DNA from 3 places in the Cytobacillus sp. IB215316 genome. Region 3 is predicted to be linked to each of the others. Evidence: riboswitches for the same ligand, from Rfam matches in the RefSeq annotation. Region 3 holds a riboswitch; each other region holds the start of a gene.
What was found. Region 3 has a riboswitch for S-adenosylmethionine ahead of metK (methionine adenosyltransferase). Riboswitches for the same ligand answer to the same signal wherever they lie in the genome.
Positions count from the first base shown of each region.

Region 1: it holds a riboswitch for S-adenosylmethionine, as region 3 does, so the genes downstream of both, SLH48_RS16370 (methionine biosynthesis PLP-dependent protein) here and metK (methionine adenosyltransferase) in region 3, are expected to answer to the same signal.
Region 2: it holds a riboswitch for S-adenosylmethionine, as region 3 does, so the genes downstream of both, SLH48_RS08470 (methionine ABC transporter ATP-binding protein) here and metK (methionine adenosyltransferase) in region 3, are expected to answer to the same signal.

Region 1 covers NZ_JAXBMC010000011.1:76,941-83,068, reverse strand. The annotation lists gene SLH48_RS16380 (bifunctional homocysteine S-methyltransferase/methylenetetrahydrofolate reductase) at 1-1,099, opposite strand, end outside; gene metC (cystathionine beta-lyase) at 1,096-2,280, opposite strand; gene SLH48_RS16370 (methionine biosynthesis PLP-dependent protein) at 2,273-3,397, opposite strand; SAM riboswitch class I at 3,549-3,667, opposite strand; gene SLH48_RS16365 (sensor histidine kinase) at 3,952-5,058, shown strand; gene SLH48_RS16360 (response regulator transcription factor) at 5,061-5,693, shown strand.
Region 2 covers NZ_JAXBMC010000003.1:295,345-301,472, reverse strand. The annotation lists gene SLH48_RS08480 (MetQ/NlpA family ABC transporter substrate-binding protein) at 1-439, opposite strand, end outside; gene SLH48_RS08475 (methionine ABC transporter permease) at 452-1,120, opposite strand; gene SLH48_RS08470 (methionine ABC transporter ATP-binding protein) at 1,113-2,138, opposite strand; SAM riboswitch class I at 2,581-2,689, opposite strand; gene SLH48_RS08465 (O-acetylhomoserine aminocarboxypropyltransferase/cysteine synthase family protein) at 2,844-4,148, opposite strand; gene SLH48_RS08460 (SCP2 sterol-binding domain-containing protein) at 4,141-4,518, opposite strand; gene SLH48_RS08455 (thioredoxin family protein) at 5,193-5,498, opposite strand; gene SLH48_RS08450 (toprim domain-containing protein) at 5,513-5,860, opposite strand.
Region 3 covers NZ_JAXBMC010000001.1:48,415-54,542, reverse strand. The annotation lists gene SLH48_RS00275 (C39 family peptidase) at 1-43, shown strand, start outside; gene asnB (asparagine synthase (glutamine-hydrolyzing)) at 339-2,234, opposite strand; gene SLH48_RS00265 (hypothetical protein) at 2,738-2,944, shown strand; gene metK (methionine adenosyltransferase) at 3,137-4,345, opposite strand; SAM riboswitch class I at 4,510-4,655, opposite strand; gene pckA (phosphoenolpyruvate carboxykinase (ATP)) at 4,891-6,128, shown strand, end outside.

The DNA of each region.
Region 1 (6,128 bases), on a different contig from region 3:
TACTAATTCGTGGAGTTGCTAGAGAGTTATCTGCTAAGGTAATCACATCAACCCCAGCCTGTTGAAGTGCTTGTGCACCTTTGAAAAATGTATCTGTATCCAAATGTTTCGGTGAATCAAGCTCAACAATGACTGTGCGTCTAGACTGTACCATTTCGTGTAAATGAGGTTCAGCAGCAACGGTAGGCTTACTGACTGAAATTGGTTTACGTTCCTTTACACGTTTTTCATCAATTGGAGTTAAACCATTTATTGCTTTCCTCATCGCCTCAATATGCTTTGGTGTCGTTCCACAACAACCACCTAACAATCTAACTCCTTGCTCGCGCATGCTAATAGCTGCCTCTGCAAAATATTCAGCATCAGATTCATAAATCAGTCTTCCATCAACTAAGTCTGGTAAACTTGCATTAGGGTAGGCAGAAAGGTATGCATTGTTAGGCAAAGGAACTTGCTCAAGTGACTTAATTGTATGATAAGGACCGAGTCGGCAGTTTGTTCCAATCACATTTGCTCCAAGTTGCTCGAGCTTTGAAAATGCTTCATGTAATGGGGTACCATCCTGTAGTACGCCAACTTCATGCATAGACACTTGGGCAACGACTGGTTTTGTTGTTCTTTTCCTTACTTCTTGCAGTACGGTGTATAGTTCTTCAATGTCATAATAGGTTTCCAGTAAGATTCCATCAACATTTGCTTCTAACAGTGCATCAAGCTGTTCGATAAAAGCCCCTTTAATTTCTTCAAGTTCGGCAATACTTTTCCTTACGCCACGAATTCCACCTATAGTTCCTAATATATAATGCTCGTTACTTTTCCCGATGGATCGTTTTGCTATTTGAACTGCAGCTCTATTAATTTCTTTTACTTTATTTTCAAGGTCGTATCTAGCTAATTTAACACGATTTGCTCCATACGTATTAGTTTGGATAACATTAGCTCCTGCTTGAATATATGCTTCATGTACTTGTTGGATCCGATTTGGTTGAGTGAGGTTAAGTTCCTCAAAACAATAGTCGACACCGTATGAATAGAGGAGGGTCCCCATCGCACCGTCAGCAATTAAAATGTCATTTTTTAAACGTTCTAGTAGTTTCATAGGCTCACCTTATACTCTGGCTGCTGTGTTGGAAGTTGATCTAATGCTTGTGAGAAATCTGCTATAAGATCAAGAGGATTTTCAAGACCGACAGATAGTCGCAAAAGCCCGTCAGTGATTCCTCTTTTATTTCTTTCTTGAGCAGGCATAGCTGCATGCGACATTTTTGCCGGATAAGATAAAATGGATTCAACAGCACCTAGGCTAACAGCGAATACTGGTATTTTTATATATTTTGAAAGAATACGTACACTTTCAACATTCTTTAATTTAAAAGATAATACAGCACCTGGGCTAGTAGACTGCTCTTGTTGAAGGGTATATCCTTCATGGTCAGTTAAACCTGGGTAGTAAACCTCCTCAACTTTGGGGTGTTGTTGTAAAAATTGCGCAAGCTGTAATGCGCTTTGTGAAGATTGTGTCATGCGGACGTGCAGTGTTTTTATGCCTCGTAAGACGAGCCAAGCATCTTGAACCCCAAGGACTGCACCGAATGCATTTTGAATAAAGGCAAGTTGGGTGGCTAACTGCTCATCTTTGACAACGGCTAGCCCCGCGATGACATCACTATGTCCTGATATGAACTTTGTTGCACTATGCAAAACGATATCTATACCTAAATCCAATGGTCGCTGTAAAATTGGAGTCATAAACGTATTGTCTAAAAATGTGAGACAACCTTGCTTTTTAGCTAGTGTGACAATAGCTCTAATATTAGTCACTTTAAGTAAAGGGTTTGACGGTGTCTCAATATATATTACCTTCGTATTTGTTTGAATAGAGTTTTTAACGTCCTGTAAGTTCGTCATGTCAACAAATGTGTGATCGATGCCGAATTTGGTTAGTACCTCCGTTACAACCCGAAATGTTCCACCGTACACATCCTCACTTATGAGGACGTGATCTCCTTTTGATAACAGCATAAAAGCACTTGATATGGCTGCCATACCAGAGGAAAAAGCAAAGCCTCTCACACCATTTTCTAATTCTGCTATCGTCTCTTCTAAAGCTTCACGGGTAGGATTACCAGAACGACTATAGTCATATTTTGAAAAATTCTCTAAATCATCTTGATGAAATGTTGATGCATGCTGAATTGCAACACTTACTGCTCCTGTATGAGGATCTACTTTATGCTTATTATGAAGTAGCTTAGTTTGATCAGAAAATGAATTAGACATAGGTGTTTACTCCTTCCTTAGCAGCTTTTAATGCTGATATAAGGTCATCTATGAGATCATCAGCATTCTCGATACCTATTGAAAATCTTAATAAGCGATTGCAAATTCCGTTTGCAACTCTTATTTCTTCAGGTATATCTGCATGTGTTTGTGTAGCTGGATAGGTGATGAAGCTTTCAACGCCACCAAGACTTTCAGCAAAAGTGATTAGGCGTAAGTTTTGTAAAAATGGATTAACCCACTTTTCTTCTCGAATTTTAAACGACAACATGCCACCACGCTGTGGATAATAGATTTCTACAATATCTTCATGAGTTTGCAAAAATGAAGCGATTTTTTTTGCATTTTCTTCATGCTGTTTTAGACGTAAATGAAGAGTTTTCATTCCACGGATGAGTAACCATGAATCAAAAGGTGATAATACAGCACCAATTGCGTTATGGTAATTACCGAGTTGAGCAGATAGCTCCTCTCCTTTTGAAACAATTAACCCTGCTAGCACATCATTGTGGCCCCCCAAGTATTTTGTCGCACTATGGATGACAATGTCTGCCCCTTGAGTTATAGGTTTTTGTAACAGTGGAGTATAAAATGTATTGTCCACGATTAATAATAAATCATTTTTCTTTGCAAGCTCTGCTGCAATTTTTAAATCAACCTCTTGCATAAGTGGATTTGTTGGAGTTTCTATAAATAAAGCTTTCGTATTGCTGTTTATTAACCCTTCTACAGCATTTATGTCACTAAAATCAGCATAGTGAAAAGTAAACCCATTTTTTCGAAAAGATTCTTCAAATAGCCGATATGTTCCTCCGTATAAATCATGTGTAACGATCAGTTCATCACCCTGCTCAAAGAGAGCTAATACTGTTTGAATCGCAGCCATACCTGAACTACAAGCAAAGCCTTGATCACCTTCCTCAAGTTGTGTTATTGCCTGTTCGACAATTTGTCGTGTTGGATTACCCGTTCGAATGTAATCATACCCTGTAGATTCGCCTATACCTGTGTGACGATAGGCTGTAGACAAATAGACAGGTGGATTGACCGTCCCAGTAACATTTTCACTTCTGTTTCCAATCTGGGCACATGCTGTTTCGATATTTATTCTCGTCATATAAATTCCTCCTCATTTCATTTGGTTTTCTATACTTGTTTAAAGTAGTAAAGTTTTGTGGTAGTTTTAGAACGTTAAGGACTTTTAAATCCATAAAAGAGAAATAAAAAAAGCCTTCTGATAAGAAGGCTTTGAGTTTAATCATCAGCTCTCCTTATCTTCCAAGCGAAAAGTATATACATTTCGCTTGCTGGATTTAGCACCTGACCATAAATTCGGCTGGTTGCTGAGGTTTCAAAGGGCCAGTCCCTCCACCTCTCTTGATAAGATGAATTGTTTATTTATCTTAGTTTTTAAGACTCCTACCTCTAAAAGAAGGAGCTTTCGATCACGTGGGCTATATTTACCACCTGATTTAATGATTTTAAGTTGAATGAGTTAATGTATTAAATATTGATTGCATATAAATTTACAATAGATTTGACTGTTTTGCAAGAAATTTTTAGAATTTTTTTATAAGTTAAAAAATGGTATGATCAATATATAACGTGTTCAACAAGGATAAAGAATACAGAAAATAATTAGGTAAATTGTATGCAGGTGGTGTGTTATATATGAAAACCTTTTTAATAAGGTTGACTACTTTTTCAGCTTTGTGGGGAGGGTTTCTCTATGTAGAAGTATCTCATTCAACAAGGTGGTACATATCCATTTTGGTTTGTGCTTTGTCGTTCGTCTGTTTCTTTTTCATTCCTATTGTTAAAAAAAAGCTAATATTCTATTCTCTGCTTCTTTGTATGTTGTTTGTTTCGAGTGTTTTGTTTATTCAAGACGAAAATACCTTTAGTAAATTACTATTTTTGTATATAACGATAGATGCTATTTCACTATTATCACAAAAGCATTATCAACTATTTTCAGCCGTTAGTGCCGGTTTAATGGGTATGCTGGTGATTTTTACTAATGCTATAAATGTTGAATTGGTTGTTATACTCATATTTTTTTATTATTTGAGCATTTTGTTAAATAAAAAAATGACGGAGACCAATTATAAACAAGACATGTATGAGGAGCTTTTAGGTGAATATCGAAATCTAAAACGTATTAGTTTACGAAATGAACGGGCAGCTCGATTAGAAGAAAGAACAGGAATTGCTCGTGAGATTCATGATTCTGTTGGTCATAAATTAACAGCATTGCTCATGCAAATCGAAATGCTTTCGATGAAAGAAAAACGACAGGAATATGGAATTTTGAGAGAGCTTGTTCGTGAAAGTTTAGAAGAAACGAGGCATGCGGTTAAAACACTTAAAGATGAAGAATTTGCAGGTCTGTCGTCAGTGCTTCAATTAATTAGAAAGTTAGAATCAGAGAGTCATATACTCGTGCATTTTACGACGAAGCAAGGAGCTTTATCTGTGAGCTTGTCCAATCAACAAAGTGTTACTTTATATAGAGTTATACAAGAGGCACTAACAAATGCGATGCGACATGCACAATCTCGTGAAGTATTTGTAACTATTGGTAAATCAGCAGTTGGAGATCTTTATTTTGAAGTGACGAATAAGATTTTTAAAACCGAATCTTTTACTATTGGATTTGGACTAAGTAACATGCAGAAACGTGTTGAAGAGCTAAATGGGGATATAAACTTCAATCAAACAGAGTCTCATTTTGTAGTTAAAGGATCATTTCCTGTATATGCAAAGGAGGTTATATAAATATGTATAACATTATTGTAGTAGAAGACCAAGCAATTGTTAGGCAGGGACTTGTCATGATGATTGAACAAGAAGACCAATTTCAAGTAGTGGCTCAAGCTGGAAATGGCCATGAGGCAATTGAACAATTGGAGAAGCATATGGCTGACGTTGTTGTAATGGATATAAGAATGCCCCATATGAATGGTCTTGAAGCTACTCGCCAAATTAAACAGCGATGGCCACAAGTGAAAATATTAATATTAACGACGTTTAACGATGATGAATATGCAATGCAAGCACTTAAAGATGGTGCCAATGGCTTTATGCTAAAAACAGCAGAGCCAGCGAAACTCGTTAGTGCAATACATAGTAGCTTAAATGGAGGTATGACTATACATGACGAAGTAGCTGCAAAAGTGATGCCTCGGTTGTTGACAGATAGACATCGGGAAAAAATAGACATTCCATTAACAAACCGTGAGCTTGCTGTAACAAAGTTAGTAGGCGAAGGAAAAACAAATAAGGAAATTTCTGAGGAATTGCACTTGTCGATAGGCACTGTAAAAAATCATATTACGCAAATACTACAGAAGCTTGATTTACGGGATCGGACACAACTCGCCATCTTTGCTGTGAAAAATGATATTACCTAAGAAGATAAAAATGAGAAAAGTCCGGTGATTAATTACTAGATTAATGTACCATTATGTCGGCAAGACATTGCACATGTATTCCAAAGTTCTGGTATATAGCGACCATATGATGAGCTTGAAAGAATTGAGAAGGTGTTTTCACATTTTAACAACGTTTTGAGTGCTTGGGATGGAGATGAGCTTGTGTGCATTGGATACTATTATTGTTGTTACTTATCAGATTTAGCTGTGTCAGCACCATTTTAACAAAGAGGTATTAGCAAAGAGTTAATCGCGATCACCCAACAGGTTGTGGGTGATCAAGTGGCGCTTATTTTAAATTATCTTCAAAACAAGCGATGGATTACTATCCTAACATTGTTTCTTCGAAGCTTGATAATGCATTTAGGATTGCGAGAAAACAATGATCTAACGTGATTAAAGCATAGTGCGTAG
Region 2 (6,128 bases), on a different contig from region 3:
TACTCATAATAATTACAGCGCCTTCTGGTAATTCATCTAAGCTGCTATATTTTTGTGAATATACTCCGATTGGTTCAATATGAACGCCACCTGCATTCACGAAATCATAGCCTACATCAGCCATTTGCGATTCTAAATATGGTATATGTTGAAAATAGTTAGCATCAAGGTCACCACTATCTAAATCTTCATTCGGTAAAATATAATCTTGATATGTTTCTATAACTAAATCAATTCCCTTGTCAGCTAATATCGGTTGTACTTGTTCTAAAATCTCCGCATGCGGTACATTCGAAGCTCCAACTACTAATTGCTTGTTCTCTTCTGATGCTTGATTAGTTTGACTCTTTTCTGATGAACTTTCTTTCTCACTCGTTCCACATGCTGCCAAAGCAAAAACTACGAGTAATGTACTTACGATTGCAAATATTTTTTTCATGATGATCTTCTCCTATCTTTTGTCTATTTTTGATGTTATAAAATCTCCAATGTATTGGAGGATAAACACTATAATAAGAATAAAAATGGTTGCTACAACAACAACATCGGTATGACGGCGAGAGAAACCTTCTAAATAAGCCAAATTCCCCAGCCCCCCCGCACCGATAATTCCAGCCATGGCAGTATAACCAACTAGAGCAATTGCTGTCACTGTAATTCCTGATATGAGTGCAGGAAGTGCTTCAGGTAGCAGCACCTTGAAAACGATGGTTCTTGTTTTCGCCCCCATAGACCGTGCCGCCTCAATAACACCTTTATCAATCTCTCGCAATGCAATTTCTACCATTCTTGCGTAGAAAGGTGCTGCTCCAATTACGAGAGCAGGTAAAGCGGCATTTGCTCCTCTAATTGTCCCAAGCATGAATTTTGTTAACGGAATTAATAAAATGATTAAAATAATGAATGGTATAGAACGAAAAATGTTTACAAAACTACTGATGATTGTATTAATCAGCTTATGTTCCAATAGGTTGTCCTTCGATGTTAGAAAAAGTAAGAGCCCTAAAATAACACCAAAAACAAATGTTGCAATCACCGATGTAACAGTCATATATAACGTTTCAAATGTTGCTTCCCACATTTTTTCCCAATTAACGTTTACAAATAGTTGACTAACCATGCTGTATCACCTCCACTGTCACATGTTTTTCCTTTATATATGTGATCGAGCGGTTTATCTCTTCATCGGTTCCTGTCATATGAATAAACAATGTGCCATATGCACCGTGCTGTGTATGTGAGATCTTTCCTTGTATAATATTAATACCAATATTAAACTGGCGGATTAATTCTGCTATTAAAGGTTGTTCAGCATCATCCCCAACAAACAATAGCTTAATTACTTTACCTTCAGGGTAGCTTTCTAAAATATGCTCAATTGTTTCTGTCGCTTCTTCTGGTTCTGTAATTTGCTTAACAAACTGCTGAGTAATAGAAGCTTTCGGTTGCTGAAACACCGATAACACTTCACCTTGTTCAACAATGCTGCCATCTTCCATTACAGCTACACGGTGACATATTTTACGAATCACATGCATTTCATGAGTGATTAACACAATTGTGAGACCTAGCTTTTTATTAATATCCACAAGCAGTTCAAGAATTGAGTCTGTTGTTTGTGGATCAAGTGCTGAGGTTGCTTCATCACATAATAATACTTTCGGACGATTTGCTAAAGCACGAGCTATTCCAACTCGCTGCTTTTGGCCACCACTTAGTTGTGAAGGATACGCATTTTCTCTTCCCTCCAACCCTACTAGCTTGATTAGCTCATCAACCCTTTTCAACCGTTCTTTTTTACGAATACCAGCAATTTCTAATGGAAATGATATATTCTCCCTTACAGTTCTTGACCAAAGCAAATTAAAATGCTGAAAAATCATACTAATTTCTTGTCGTGATTTACGTAACTCATCCCCTTTAATAGAGGTCATATCATAATTATTGATCGTAATTGTTCCTTCTGTTGTTGCTTCAAGCTGGTTTAACAAACGAATGAGTGTACTTTTCCCTGCGCCACTGTAACCAATAATGCCAAATATTTCACCCTTGCCAATATTCACATTGACATTATCTACAGCAACTACTTCTCCTTCTTGAGATTGATATACTTTTTTTACCCCAGATAGCTTTATCAAAAGGCTCACCTACTTCCTTAATCATATTATTCATATAAGTTTAGTGCGTTTTATGTTACAAACTAAACGATCTGCCAAATTTAGCTCTTCTAGCAGCTAGATAGTCGTTTTATCCATTATCATTGTTTTATCAAAGGCTCTTTTCGTAAAATTTGTTTCTATCGTTAACAATTCAGCAACTATAGTTGTTGTTGATTTTCAAAAGATTAGATGGCATGAACTATAGTTGTATATTTGTTTACTTCTTCATACAAACTACAACAATCATTATGAAAACAGCATGTGTAAAAGATAAGATATTACGAATACCAAATGAATACATGTTTATATTTTTGTACGAACAGCAACATTTAATGCGTAATCAACCTAATAGAAAAGCTTAACAACAAAATTAAAAAGCCTTTCCGCACATATGAGCAGAAAGGCTTAATTATATTCCTTTCTCTCATCTATCAAAGCATACGCTTCGTGTGAATTGGCACCATTTCAACTTCACCGTTGATGGTTGCCGGGCTTCATAGGGCACATCCCTCCACCTCTCTTGATAAGAGTATATATCAATGTTTTATTTATTCATTTTTAAAATTACATTTCAAAATTAATCTCTTTTAAAAAGTATAGTTGTGATTCTATCACGCTCATTTATATGTGTCAATGAATATCTTTATGGAATTTACATCCAAAACACATATCAATTCACCCTAATTATTTACTTTGAGTTAGTCCTGTAGCTGTCTCTATTGCTTGCTCTAAGTCTTCTAATAGGTCGTCAATATTCTCAATTCCAACTGACAATCTTATCAAATCTTCTGTTACACCTGAAGATTTTAAGCCCTCGGTACTTAATTGTTGATGTGTTGTACTTGCTGGATGGATAATCAAGCTTTTAGCATCACCTACGTTTGCTACATGCGACCATAGCTTCACATGATTAATTACTTTAGCGCCTGCTTCTCTCCCTCCTTTAATGCCGAACACAACGATGGACCCACTACCTTTTGGTAAATATTTTTTAGCAAGTTCTTTTGCAGGATGATCTTTATGGTCGGGATACAAAACCCACTCTACAGCAGGGTGTTTCGCTAAATATTCAACGACTTTCCTGGCATTATTAATATGTTCTTTCATCCGAACATGTAATGTTTCTAGTCCAAGGTTAAATTGATAAGCATTAAATGGACTTAATGAAGCACCTAAATCCCTTAATAATTGCACCCTAGCTTTGACGATAAATGCACTTTCTCCAAGTGCTTCTGCGTATATAAGATTATTGTAGCTTGGGTCAGGGGTTATAAAGTCTGGGAACTTCTCAGAATTCCAATTGAATTTGCCTCCATCAACGATTATTCCCCCTAAAGTCGTACCATTTCCTAAAAGCCACTTTGTAGCAGAATGAATGACAATATCAGCACCATAGTCAATCGGTCTACACAGATAAGGAGTAGCAAATGTATTATCAATGATTAGCGGAATTCCAGCTTCGTGAGCAATTGAAGCAACCTTCTCAATATCCAATACGTGTAAGCTTGGATTACCAATTGTTTCAGCAAATATTGCTTTTGTTTTAGAAGAAATGGCCTTTGCAAAATTTTCAGGTTGGGAAGGGTCAACGAAGTGAGTTGTTATACCATATTTCGGCAATGTGTTAGCTAATAAATTATACGTTCCACCATATAAAGTAGATGCTGCAACAATTTCATCATCTACTCCTGCTAGATTAAGAATCGCAGTCGTTATAGCAGCCATTCCACTTGATAATGCTAATCCACCAATTCCACCTTCAAGTAATGCCACTCTTTCCTCCAAAACAGTTACAGTAGGGTTGTGTATCCGTGAGTAAATATATCCTTCTTCTTGGAGTGAGAATAAATTAGCTGCATGGCTCGTATCCTTGAATCTAAATGCATTTGATTGATAAATTGGTACTGCTCTTGCACCTGTCACTGGGTCAGCTTCTAATCCTCCATGGACACTCAAAGTTTCTAAACGATAATCTTTCTCCTTACGCATTTTTTTCTTCCCCTTCCCCTTTAATATTTAAAGCAAATAAAGATTCTAGTAAAAGAATGTATCTGAATTTCCCTTGGCAAATGATACTTTGTCGACTTATCAATTTTTGTAACTTTTCTTTACCAGATAACAATTCGTAAAACTGTTGGGGTTCAGCACCTAATGAAATGTCTGCAGGACTTTGTTGCCGATTGCTCAGCTCCAATCCCCTTGCTGTTAACACAACTTGAACTTTCTCTTTATTACTTTCAAAATTAACAATGATTGCTTGGTTAGGTAGGAGTAGGTTTAAGTGTGAATTTTGAACGAACCTATTATTAAACTCGTTAAGAAATAAACTAAGTTCCATACATTCAGTTACGATAAACATATAACTAGCTGTTCTACATGTGTATAGGAGTACTTCACCAATTCATACAACCTAGTACAACAAACAAGTAATATATTTTCGGTAACTTCTCTCCCCCCTCGTTCCTTAGAATTATAAGAAAGTGTGCAAATGTTTAGACCATCTTCTACAAGCGTCGGAACCATCCCATATAAAGGAGACTATTCAATTTAGTTAACGTGTTTATTATCTAAATTGAATAGGCTCTTTAGCTGAACAGCCAAAAGAGTAAAGAACTTTTATATCCTCTATTAACTGAACCTTAGGTCACTTTTGCTCTTCTAGGTACGTGAAACAACTCGTAACGCTAAACATCCTGTAAAGCTTAAGGTCAACAAAATATTTTTATTATTTTAAAATTTTCGATATTTCAAGGCAAACTCCTTCAAGAAATTAAAAGTAATGCCGAGCTACCTATTTCTGAGCGCTCACTCCCTTGATGAGATTCAGGTTTTCCACAACTGAATTTGTTTTTGTTCAAATTACTGGAGGAGTATGGAAGCTGACCCAGATAAAAGGACTCTATCAGCCCTCACAAGGGATAGAGCCACCTAATCTGAAGCGAGTTTTTCCATCATATAATTGGATAAATGGCCTCGAGGAGAATGGCTCTAAAGTCTGGAAATAAGATATAGTTTTTTAATAGAGAACAAATGTTAATCTAGGTCCTTTAAGTGCTTATATAATACGTCTACGGATTGAAAAGCATAGATACGCTTAATGACCATATTATTTTTAAATATGAGCAAGCACGGTACACTTTGAATTTCGTACCGTTCTGCCATGTCAGGAACATAGTTAACATCCACTTTACCAAACTCTATTGAAGGTACAATTTCTTTTACAACGCCAAGCATTCGTTCTGCTAATTGACAAGTTCCACAAAGTGGCGTATAGAAATATACTCCCTTTAAACCTGAAGCTTGTAAAACCTTGTTTATTTGGTCTGTCCATTGCTGCATAATGCTTAAACCCCTTATAAGTATTGTCTTTTCACTATAAAATTTGCACGGAATAAAACTGCTGCAATATGTTTTAACGGAGCAGCTGCAACTTCACGATACACTTTATCAATATAAATATGTTGCGCTTCAGGAAACTCTCTTTTAAATTGCTGACGGAGCTTGTTACCAGCTTCATCAGCATCAACAAGAACAAATACATCTTGATGAAATGTTGAATCAATAATTTCGTCCAATTTAGTCACACTTAGCGTCCCATTTGTACAAATGATTTCTATTGGTTCATTTAAAACGTTTTCGACTTGCTGTTTATCAGTTTTCCCTTCAACAATAATGACTTTATTAATCTCAATAATCGCCATCGACATCACCCTCGTTGAACAATTCATGAACTTAATAACTAATTTCACATTAGTAGTTTATGTTATTCAAACTACGAATCTACACGCAATATCTTCTCTTCTAAAACAGATAAGTAATACAAATTTCAAATAACGTTTATGAATTTTTGCATGGTCTCTTTTCATAACTTCGTTGCAATTTTGATGAGTATTATGATAGCTCAAAAATTGTAAATATAGAAAGATGCCACGATTGTTAGATGTATACGTTCTCATTATCTTAACAATG
Region 3 (6,128 bases):
TTGGCAACAAATGGGGAGTCAGGCCATTACCTACATGGAGTAATGACCTGGCTTTTTTCATGCATGTCTGTTTTCGCATTCTCGCAAAATAATCACAATGACTAGCGCTTGGAGGATCCTTTTTCTTCGTTAAAATGAATGTCACCTAAAAGCAGTTCTAACTCTTCTATATAAGTAATAATAGCAACAAAAAATTTTTATTTAAGCTACATTAAGTGCTTAGAGATTATCCCTTAACCTCGCTACACCATTCTTTTCCAAAGACAAAAAGCGCCTTCGAGTGAGTCAACTCTAGCGCTTCTCGTGAGAGTGCAATACACTTGCACTTATCTTATCGTTTAAGCTGTTTCATTTGCTTGCTCATACATTGACTCGAAATCAAACTTCTTTTCAATATACACCTGATGCCAAATCATAAATATAACAACTGTCCAAATTTTCCTACTGTAATCACCCTTATTAGCACAATGATCATCTAGTAGTGATAAAAGTACCTCTTTATTAAAGATATGATCTGTTTCGCTAGTTTGAATGATCTGTTTTACCCAATCGTACATCTCATCTTTCAGCCAGTGACGAATTGGTACTGGAAAACCTAGCTTCTTTCTTTGTAGCACGTGAGCTGGTACAATTCCTTCAACAGCTTTGCGTAAAATATATTTCGTTGTATTTTGAGCTGTTTTCATTTCTGGTGAAATTTTTGAAGCCACTTTGAAAACTTCTTTATCTAAAAAGGGAACACGTAATTCAAGTGAATGAGCCATCGTCATTTTATCTGCCTTTAATAAAATATCACCACGCAACCACGTATGAATATCAATGTACTGCATTTTGTTTACAGGTTCATAGCCTTGGATATCCTCATAAAATGGTGCTGTAATTTTTCGATAGTCTAGTTGTGAGTTATAGTCACGTAAAAGCTTACGTTTATCTGCTTCTTCAAACATTTTGGCATTACCAATGTACCGCTCCTCCATTGGTGTTATTCCTCGCTCAATAAAACTTTTTCCCTTCACACCATCCGGTAACATTGTAGCAATTTTAGCAAGAGCAGATTTTGCAAAGTTAGGTAAATTACTAAACATTTCAAGAGATTGCGGCTCACGATAAATGTTATACCCACCAAACAATTCATCTGCACCTTCTCCAGATAATACAACAGTAACATGTTTTCTGGCTTCTCTGGCGACAAAATATAACGGAACTGCTGCAGGGTCAGCAAGCGGATCGTCCATGTGCCAAATAATTTTTGGAAGCTCTTGCATATACTCTTCTGGAGAGATAACATAGCTTATATTTTCCAAACCAAGCTTTGCAGCTGTCTCCTTCGCTACATCTATTTCACTGAAACCATCACGTTCAAAGCCTACAGAAAAAGTTTTTATATTAGGGTGAAATTCCTTTGCTATTGATGCGATAATCGAAGAATCGATTCCACCTGAAAGAAAGGATCCAACAGGCACATCACTACGCATATGTATTTTCACCGAATCGTATAATACATCACGAATTTCCTTGATGAGCTTATCCTCTGACTTATGCATCGTATGAAAACTGGCTTTCCAATATTGTGAGATATTCATAGGCTCACCAATTTTTTTTGTAAAGTAGTGCCCAGGCTCCAATTTACGAATGCCATATGACATCGTTTCCGGTTCAGGTACATATTGATACGTTAAATAGTTTTGCAATGCCTCATAGTTTATTAAGCCGTTCTTCAGCGCTGCCAAAATACTCTTTTTTTCTGATGCAAAATATGTTAAATCATCCTGCTCCATATAGAAAAACGGTTTAATTCCAAATTGATCCCGTGCCCCAAATATAGTTTTCGTCTCTTTATCCCAAATGACGAATGCAAACATTCCTCTTAGCTTTTCTACAGCTTTTTCCTTTTCGTGGCTATAAAGAGCTAATATAACTTCTGTATCAGAGCTCGTATTAAAATGAAAGCCTTCCTTGACTAAAGATTCACGAAGCTCTACATAATTATATATTTCACCGTTAAAGATTATCCAATAACGTTCATTTTCATAAGTAAGAGGCTGATGTCCCCCTTCAAGATCAATAATACTTAAACGTCTAAAACCTAGCTGTATATGTTCATCGAAATAAAACCCTTCATCGTCTGGTCCTCTATGAGTAATAATATTATTCATATTTTCAAACAAAGCTTTGTCATTTTCGTTACGTTGATGATTTGCTGTATTGTTTACACAGCCAATGAATCCACACATTATGTAAGTCACCTACTAATTCGTATTTATATATTTAAGAATTATATCATATTTAGCTAGTGAATTGAGCAGTGTTAGTAGTATACACAATTTTCCTTTTTGTCTAATCAGAAACGCTCTTTTCGTAAACTTTGTTGCTATGTTTACTAAATGCTTTTTTTTGTAAACTTGCTATGTTTACTAAATGCTTTTTTTTGTAAAATTGCTATGTTTACTAAATGCTTTTTTGTAAAACTCTGTTGTTGGTACCAAACTAGTTCCGTAAAAAGTTGTTTTATATGTTAGTCATCGTTGTACAGAAGAAAAAATGCCACGAACACTAGATATATACATCCTAAAATCCTAGAAGAAAAAACAAAAATCAATGTCAAAACAGCCAGCGGCAAAAATTTAACTCTCCTATATTTCGCTTAGTATGAATTATTTTCTTTCATTTATAAAGGAATTTTTTATAAGAGTAGAGAAATAGTTTGTAAAATTCTGAAAAATCAGGAGGGTTACTTGTGGACTACCGTGAACATGAGGTACTAAAATTCATTTACGAAAATTTTCCTAACCTAGAACTTGAAATTCAGAACTTGTCTTTGTTTCCTTTTGGCAAACGAATTATAGATATTAATGGCTATGAGATATTCGTATACTACTGTCCTTATGCTGATAGTGTTAAAACGATATTTCCTAATGTGGCAGAAGTTAAGAGTCCATCTTAGTTATTACCTATAAAAAATATTGTCATTCATAGTAAGGGCATATCTCACATACAGAATATGTTGTATGTGGGATATGCACTAGTTATTTATTAAGGTAATTTTCGTATATTTTGTAGCTATTATCATTAAAATAGAACAGCAATAATGATTCCTTAATATGAAAAGCAACAATCATTGCAAAAACAACCTTTATTAATTACTTCGAGATAATGCTTGTTCTTTTAACACTTCTGCTTTATCAGTACGTTCCCACGTAAGATCAACATCAGTGCGTCCAAAATGACCATATGCTGCTGTTTGCTTATAAATTGGACGTCGTAAGTCAAGCATATTTATAATCCCTGCTGGACGTAAATCAAAATTATTACGAATGAGGTCAACTAACACTTCATCAGCAACCTTACCTGTTTCGAATGTATTAACTGAAATGGATACAGGCTGTGCAACGCCGATTGCATACGCTAACTGAACTTCCAACTTATCAGCTAAGCCAGCTGCCACCAAATTCTTCGCAACATAACGTGCAGCATATGCAGCTGATCGATCAACTTTTGTAGGATCCTTACCAGAGAATGCTCCCCCACCGTGACGGGCATATCCTCCATACGTATCAACAATTATTTTACGCCCTGTTAATCCAGCGTCTCCTTGTGGGCCACCTATTACAAATCGACCTGTCGGATTTATAAAGTATTTTGTATCAGCATCAATCAATTCTTTAGGAACAACATGGTTTATAACATGCTCCTTAATATTTCGTTGAATTTGTTCTAATGTGATCTCAGGGTGATGTTGAGTAGAAATTACAATCGTATCTATGCGAACAGGTTTATCATTTTCATCATACTCAACAGTTACTTGGGTCTTACCATCAGGTCGTAAGTATGGAAGAATTTCTTCTTTTCTTACCTTTGTTAAGCGTTGTGCTAATTTATGAGCTAATGAGATTGGTAACGGCATTAATTCTTTTGTTTCATTACAAGCATATCCGAACATTAAGCCCTGGTCACCAGCTCCTATCGCATCTATCTCTTCATCTGTCATTGACCCTTCACGAGCTTCAAGTGCTTGATCGACACCCATTGCAATGTCAGGAGACTGCTCATCAATAGATGTTAATACCGCACAGGTTTCTGAATCAAAACCATATTTTGCACGTGTGTAGCCAATGCTCCGTACAGTTTCACGTACGATCTTAGGAATATCAACATACGTCGATGTAGTAATTTCCCCAGCAACCAAGGCCATCCCTGTTGTCACGGTCGTTTCACATGCAACACGAGCGTTAGGGTCATTTGTTAATATAGCATCAAGAATGGAATCTGATATTTGGTCACAAATTTTATCAGGGTGACCTTCAGTTACAGATTCAGAAGTAAATAAGTGACGTTTTTTTGTCATAGCTTTTTCCTCCTTTATGAAGCAACCACTTCATATAGTTATATTTTGAAACGGAACTCATTCCCATATTACTTTCCAAAATTTCAAACTTTTTACTGGAAATAAATAAAACCTCTCCTACAAATCATGAGGAAAGGTTTGAGATACTCGATTCACGCCTTTCACTCTTATCGTTCAAGACAAGTGCCTTGCACCAGGTTAGCACCTTATCACATTAAGAACAAAGCAGATTATTTTCTCATAATCTGAAAATATAGTGATGGTTGCTGGGCTTCATAGGGCCTGTCCCTCCACCAGCTCGGGATAAGAGAGTATCCGTTCAACACAATATATTAACGTAGTAAACCGTTACATGTCAACATAGTTAAGAGCTGAATTGTTCATTAAATTTTCGTTATGTATCTTTTACAAAGAATGGTACGATTATGTTGAATCCAGTATAAAATAATTATAAATAGTATAGACTATTTGAGTTAATGTGTTATACTATTTTTAAGTTATGAATTGTTAACGACATTATTAAAACGTAAAGGAAGGTTTTGATCATGAATTCTGTTAGTGTATCATGCGAATTATCAAGTTTACTAGCTCGTAAAAATACATTACACAATTTATCCGTCCCTACTCTCGTTGAAAGTGTGTTAAATAGAAAAGAAGGCACTTTAACTTCTTCAGGTGCCATACTATCTACAACAGGAAAATATACTGGACGATCACCTAAAGATAAATATATTGTAGATGAACCATCTACAAAAGGTAAAATAGATTGGGGAACAGTAAATCAGCCTATTTCACAAGAATCTTTTGACAATCTCTATAATAAAGTACTCGATTATTTAGCTAACAAAGATGAAATTTATGTATTTAATGGGTTCGCAGGTGCTGATAAAAAATACCAACTTCCTATTCAAGTGATTAATGAATATGCATGGCACAATTTATTTGCACATCAGCTATTTATTCGTCCTACTGAGGAGGAATTACAATCGCATATCGCTGACTTCACTGTCATTTCTGCACCAAATTTTAAAGCAGATCCTGCAATTGATGGAACGAGATCGGAAACATTTATTATTATTTCATTTGAAAAGCGCACAGTACTTATTGGTGGAACAGAGTATGCAGGTGAGATGAAAAAATCCATATTTTCTGTTATGAACTATGTTCTCCCTGAAAAAGAGATTTTATCCATGCATTGTTCAGCCAATATTGGTCAAGAAGGAGATGTCGCTTTATTCTTCGGGTTGTCAGGAACGGGTAAAACAACCCTTTCAGCTGATGCCAACAGACGATTAATAGGGGACGATGAACATGGATGGTCAGCAAATGGAGTGTTTAATATAGAGGGTGGCTGTTACGCCAAGTGTATAAACCTATCCCGAGAGAAAGAACCACAAATTTACGATGCGATTCGATTCGGTTCAGTACTAGAAAATGTCATCGTTGATGATTGCTCAAGAAACCCTGATTATGACAATTCTTCTCTTACAGAAAACACTCGAGCTGCTTACCCTATACAGGCAATCGATAATATCATTTTTCCTAGCATTGCAAGTCATCCTAATACGATCATTTTTTTAACAGCTGATGCCTTCGGTGTTTTACCTCCTATTAGTAAACTATCGAAGGAACAAGCAATGTACCATTTTCTAAGTGGATATACGAGTAAGCTTGCTGGAACAGAACGAGGAATCACTTCTCCACAAGCTACATTTTCAACTTGCTTTGGTTCACCATTCTTACCATTGCCAGCAACTAGGTATGCAAAAATGTTAGGTGATAA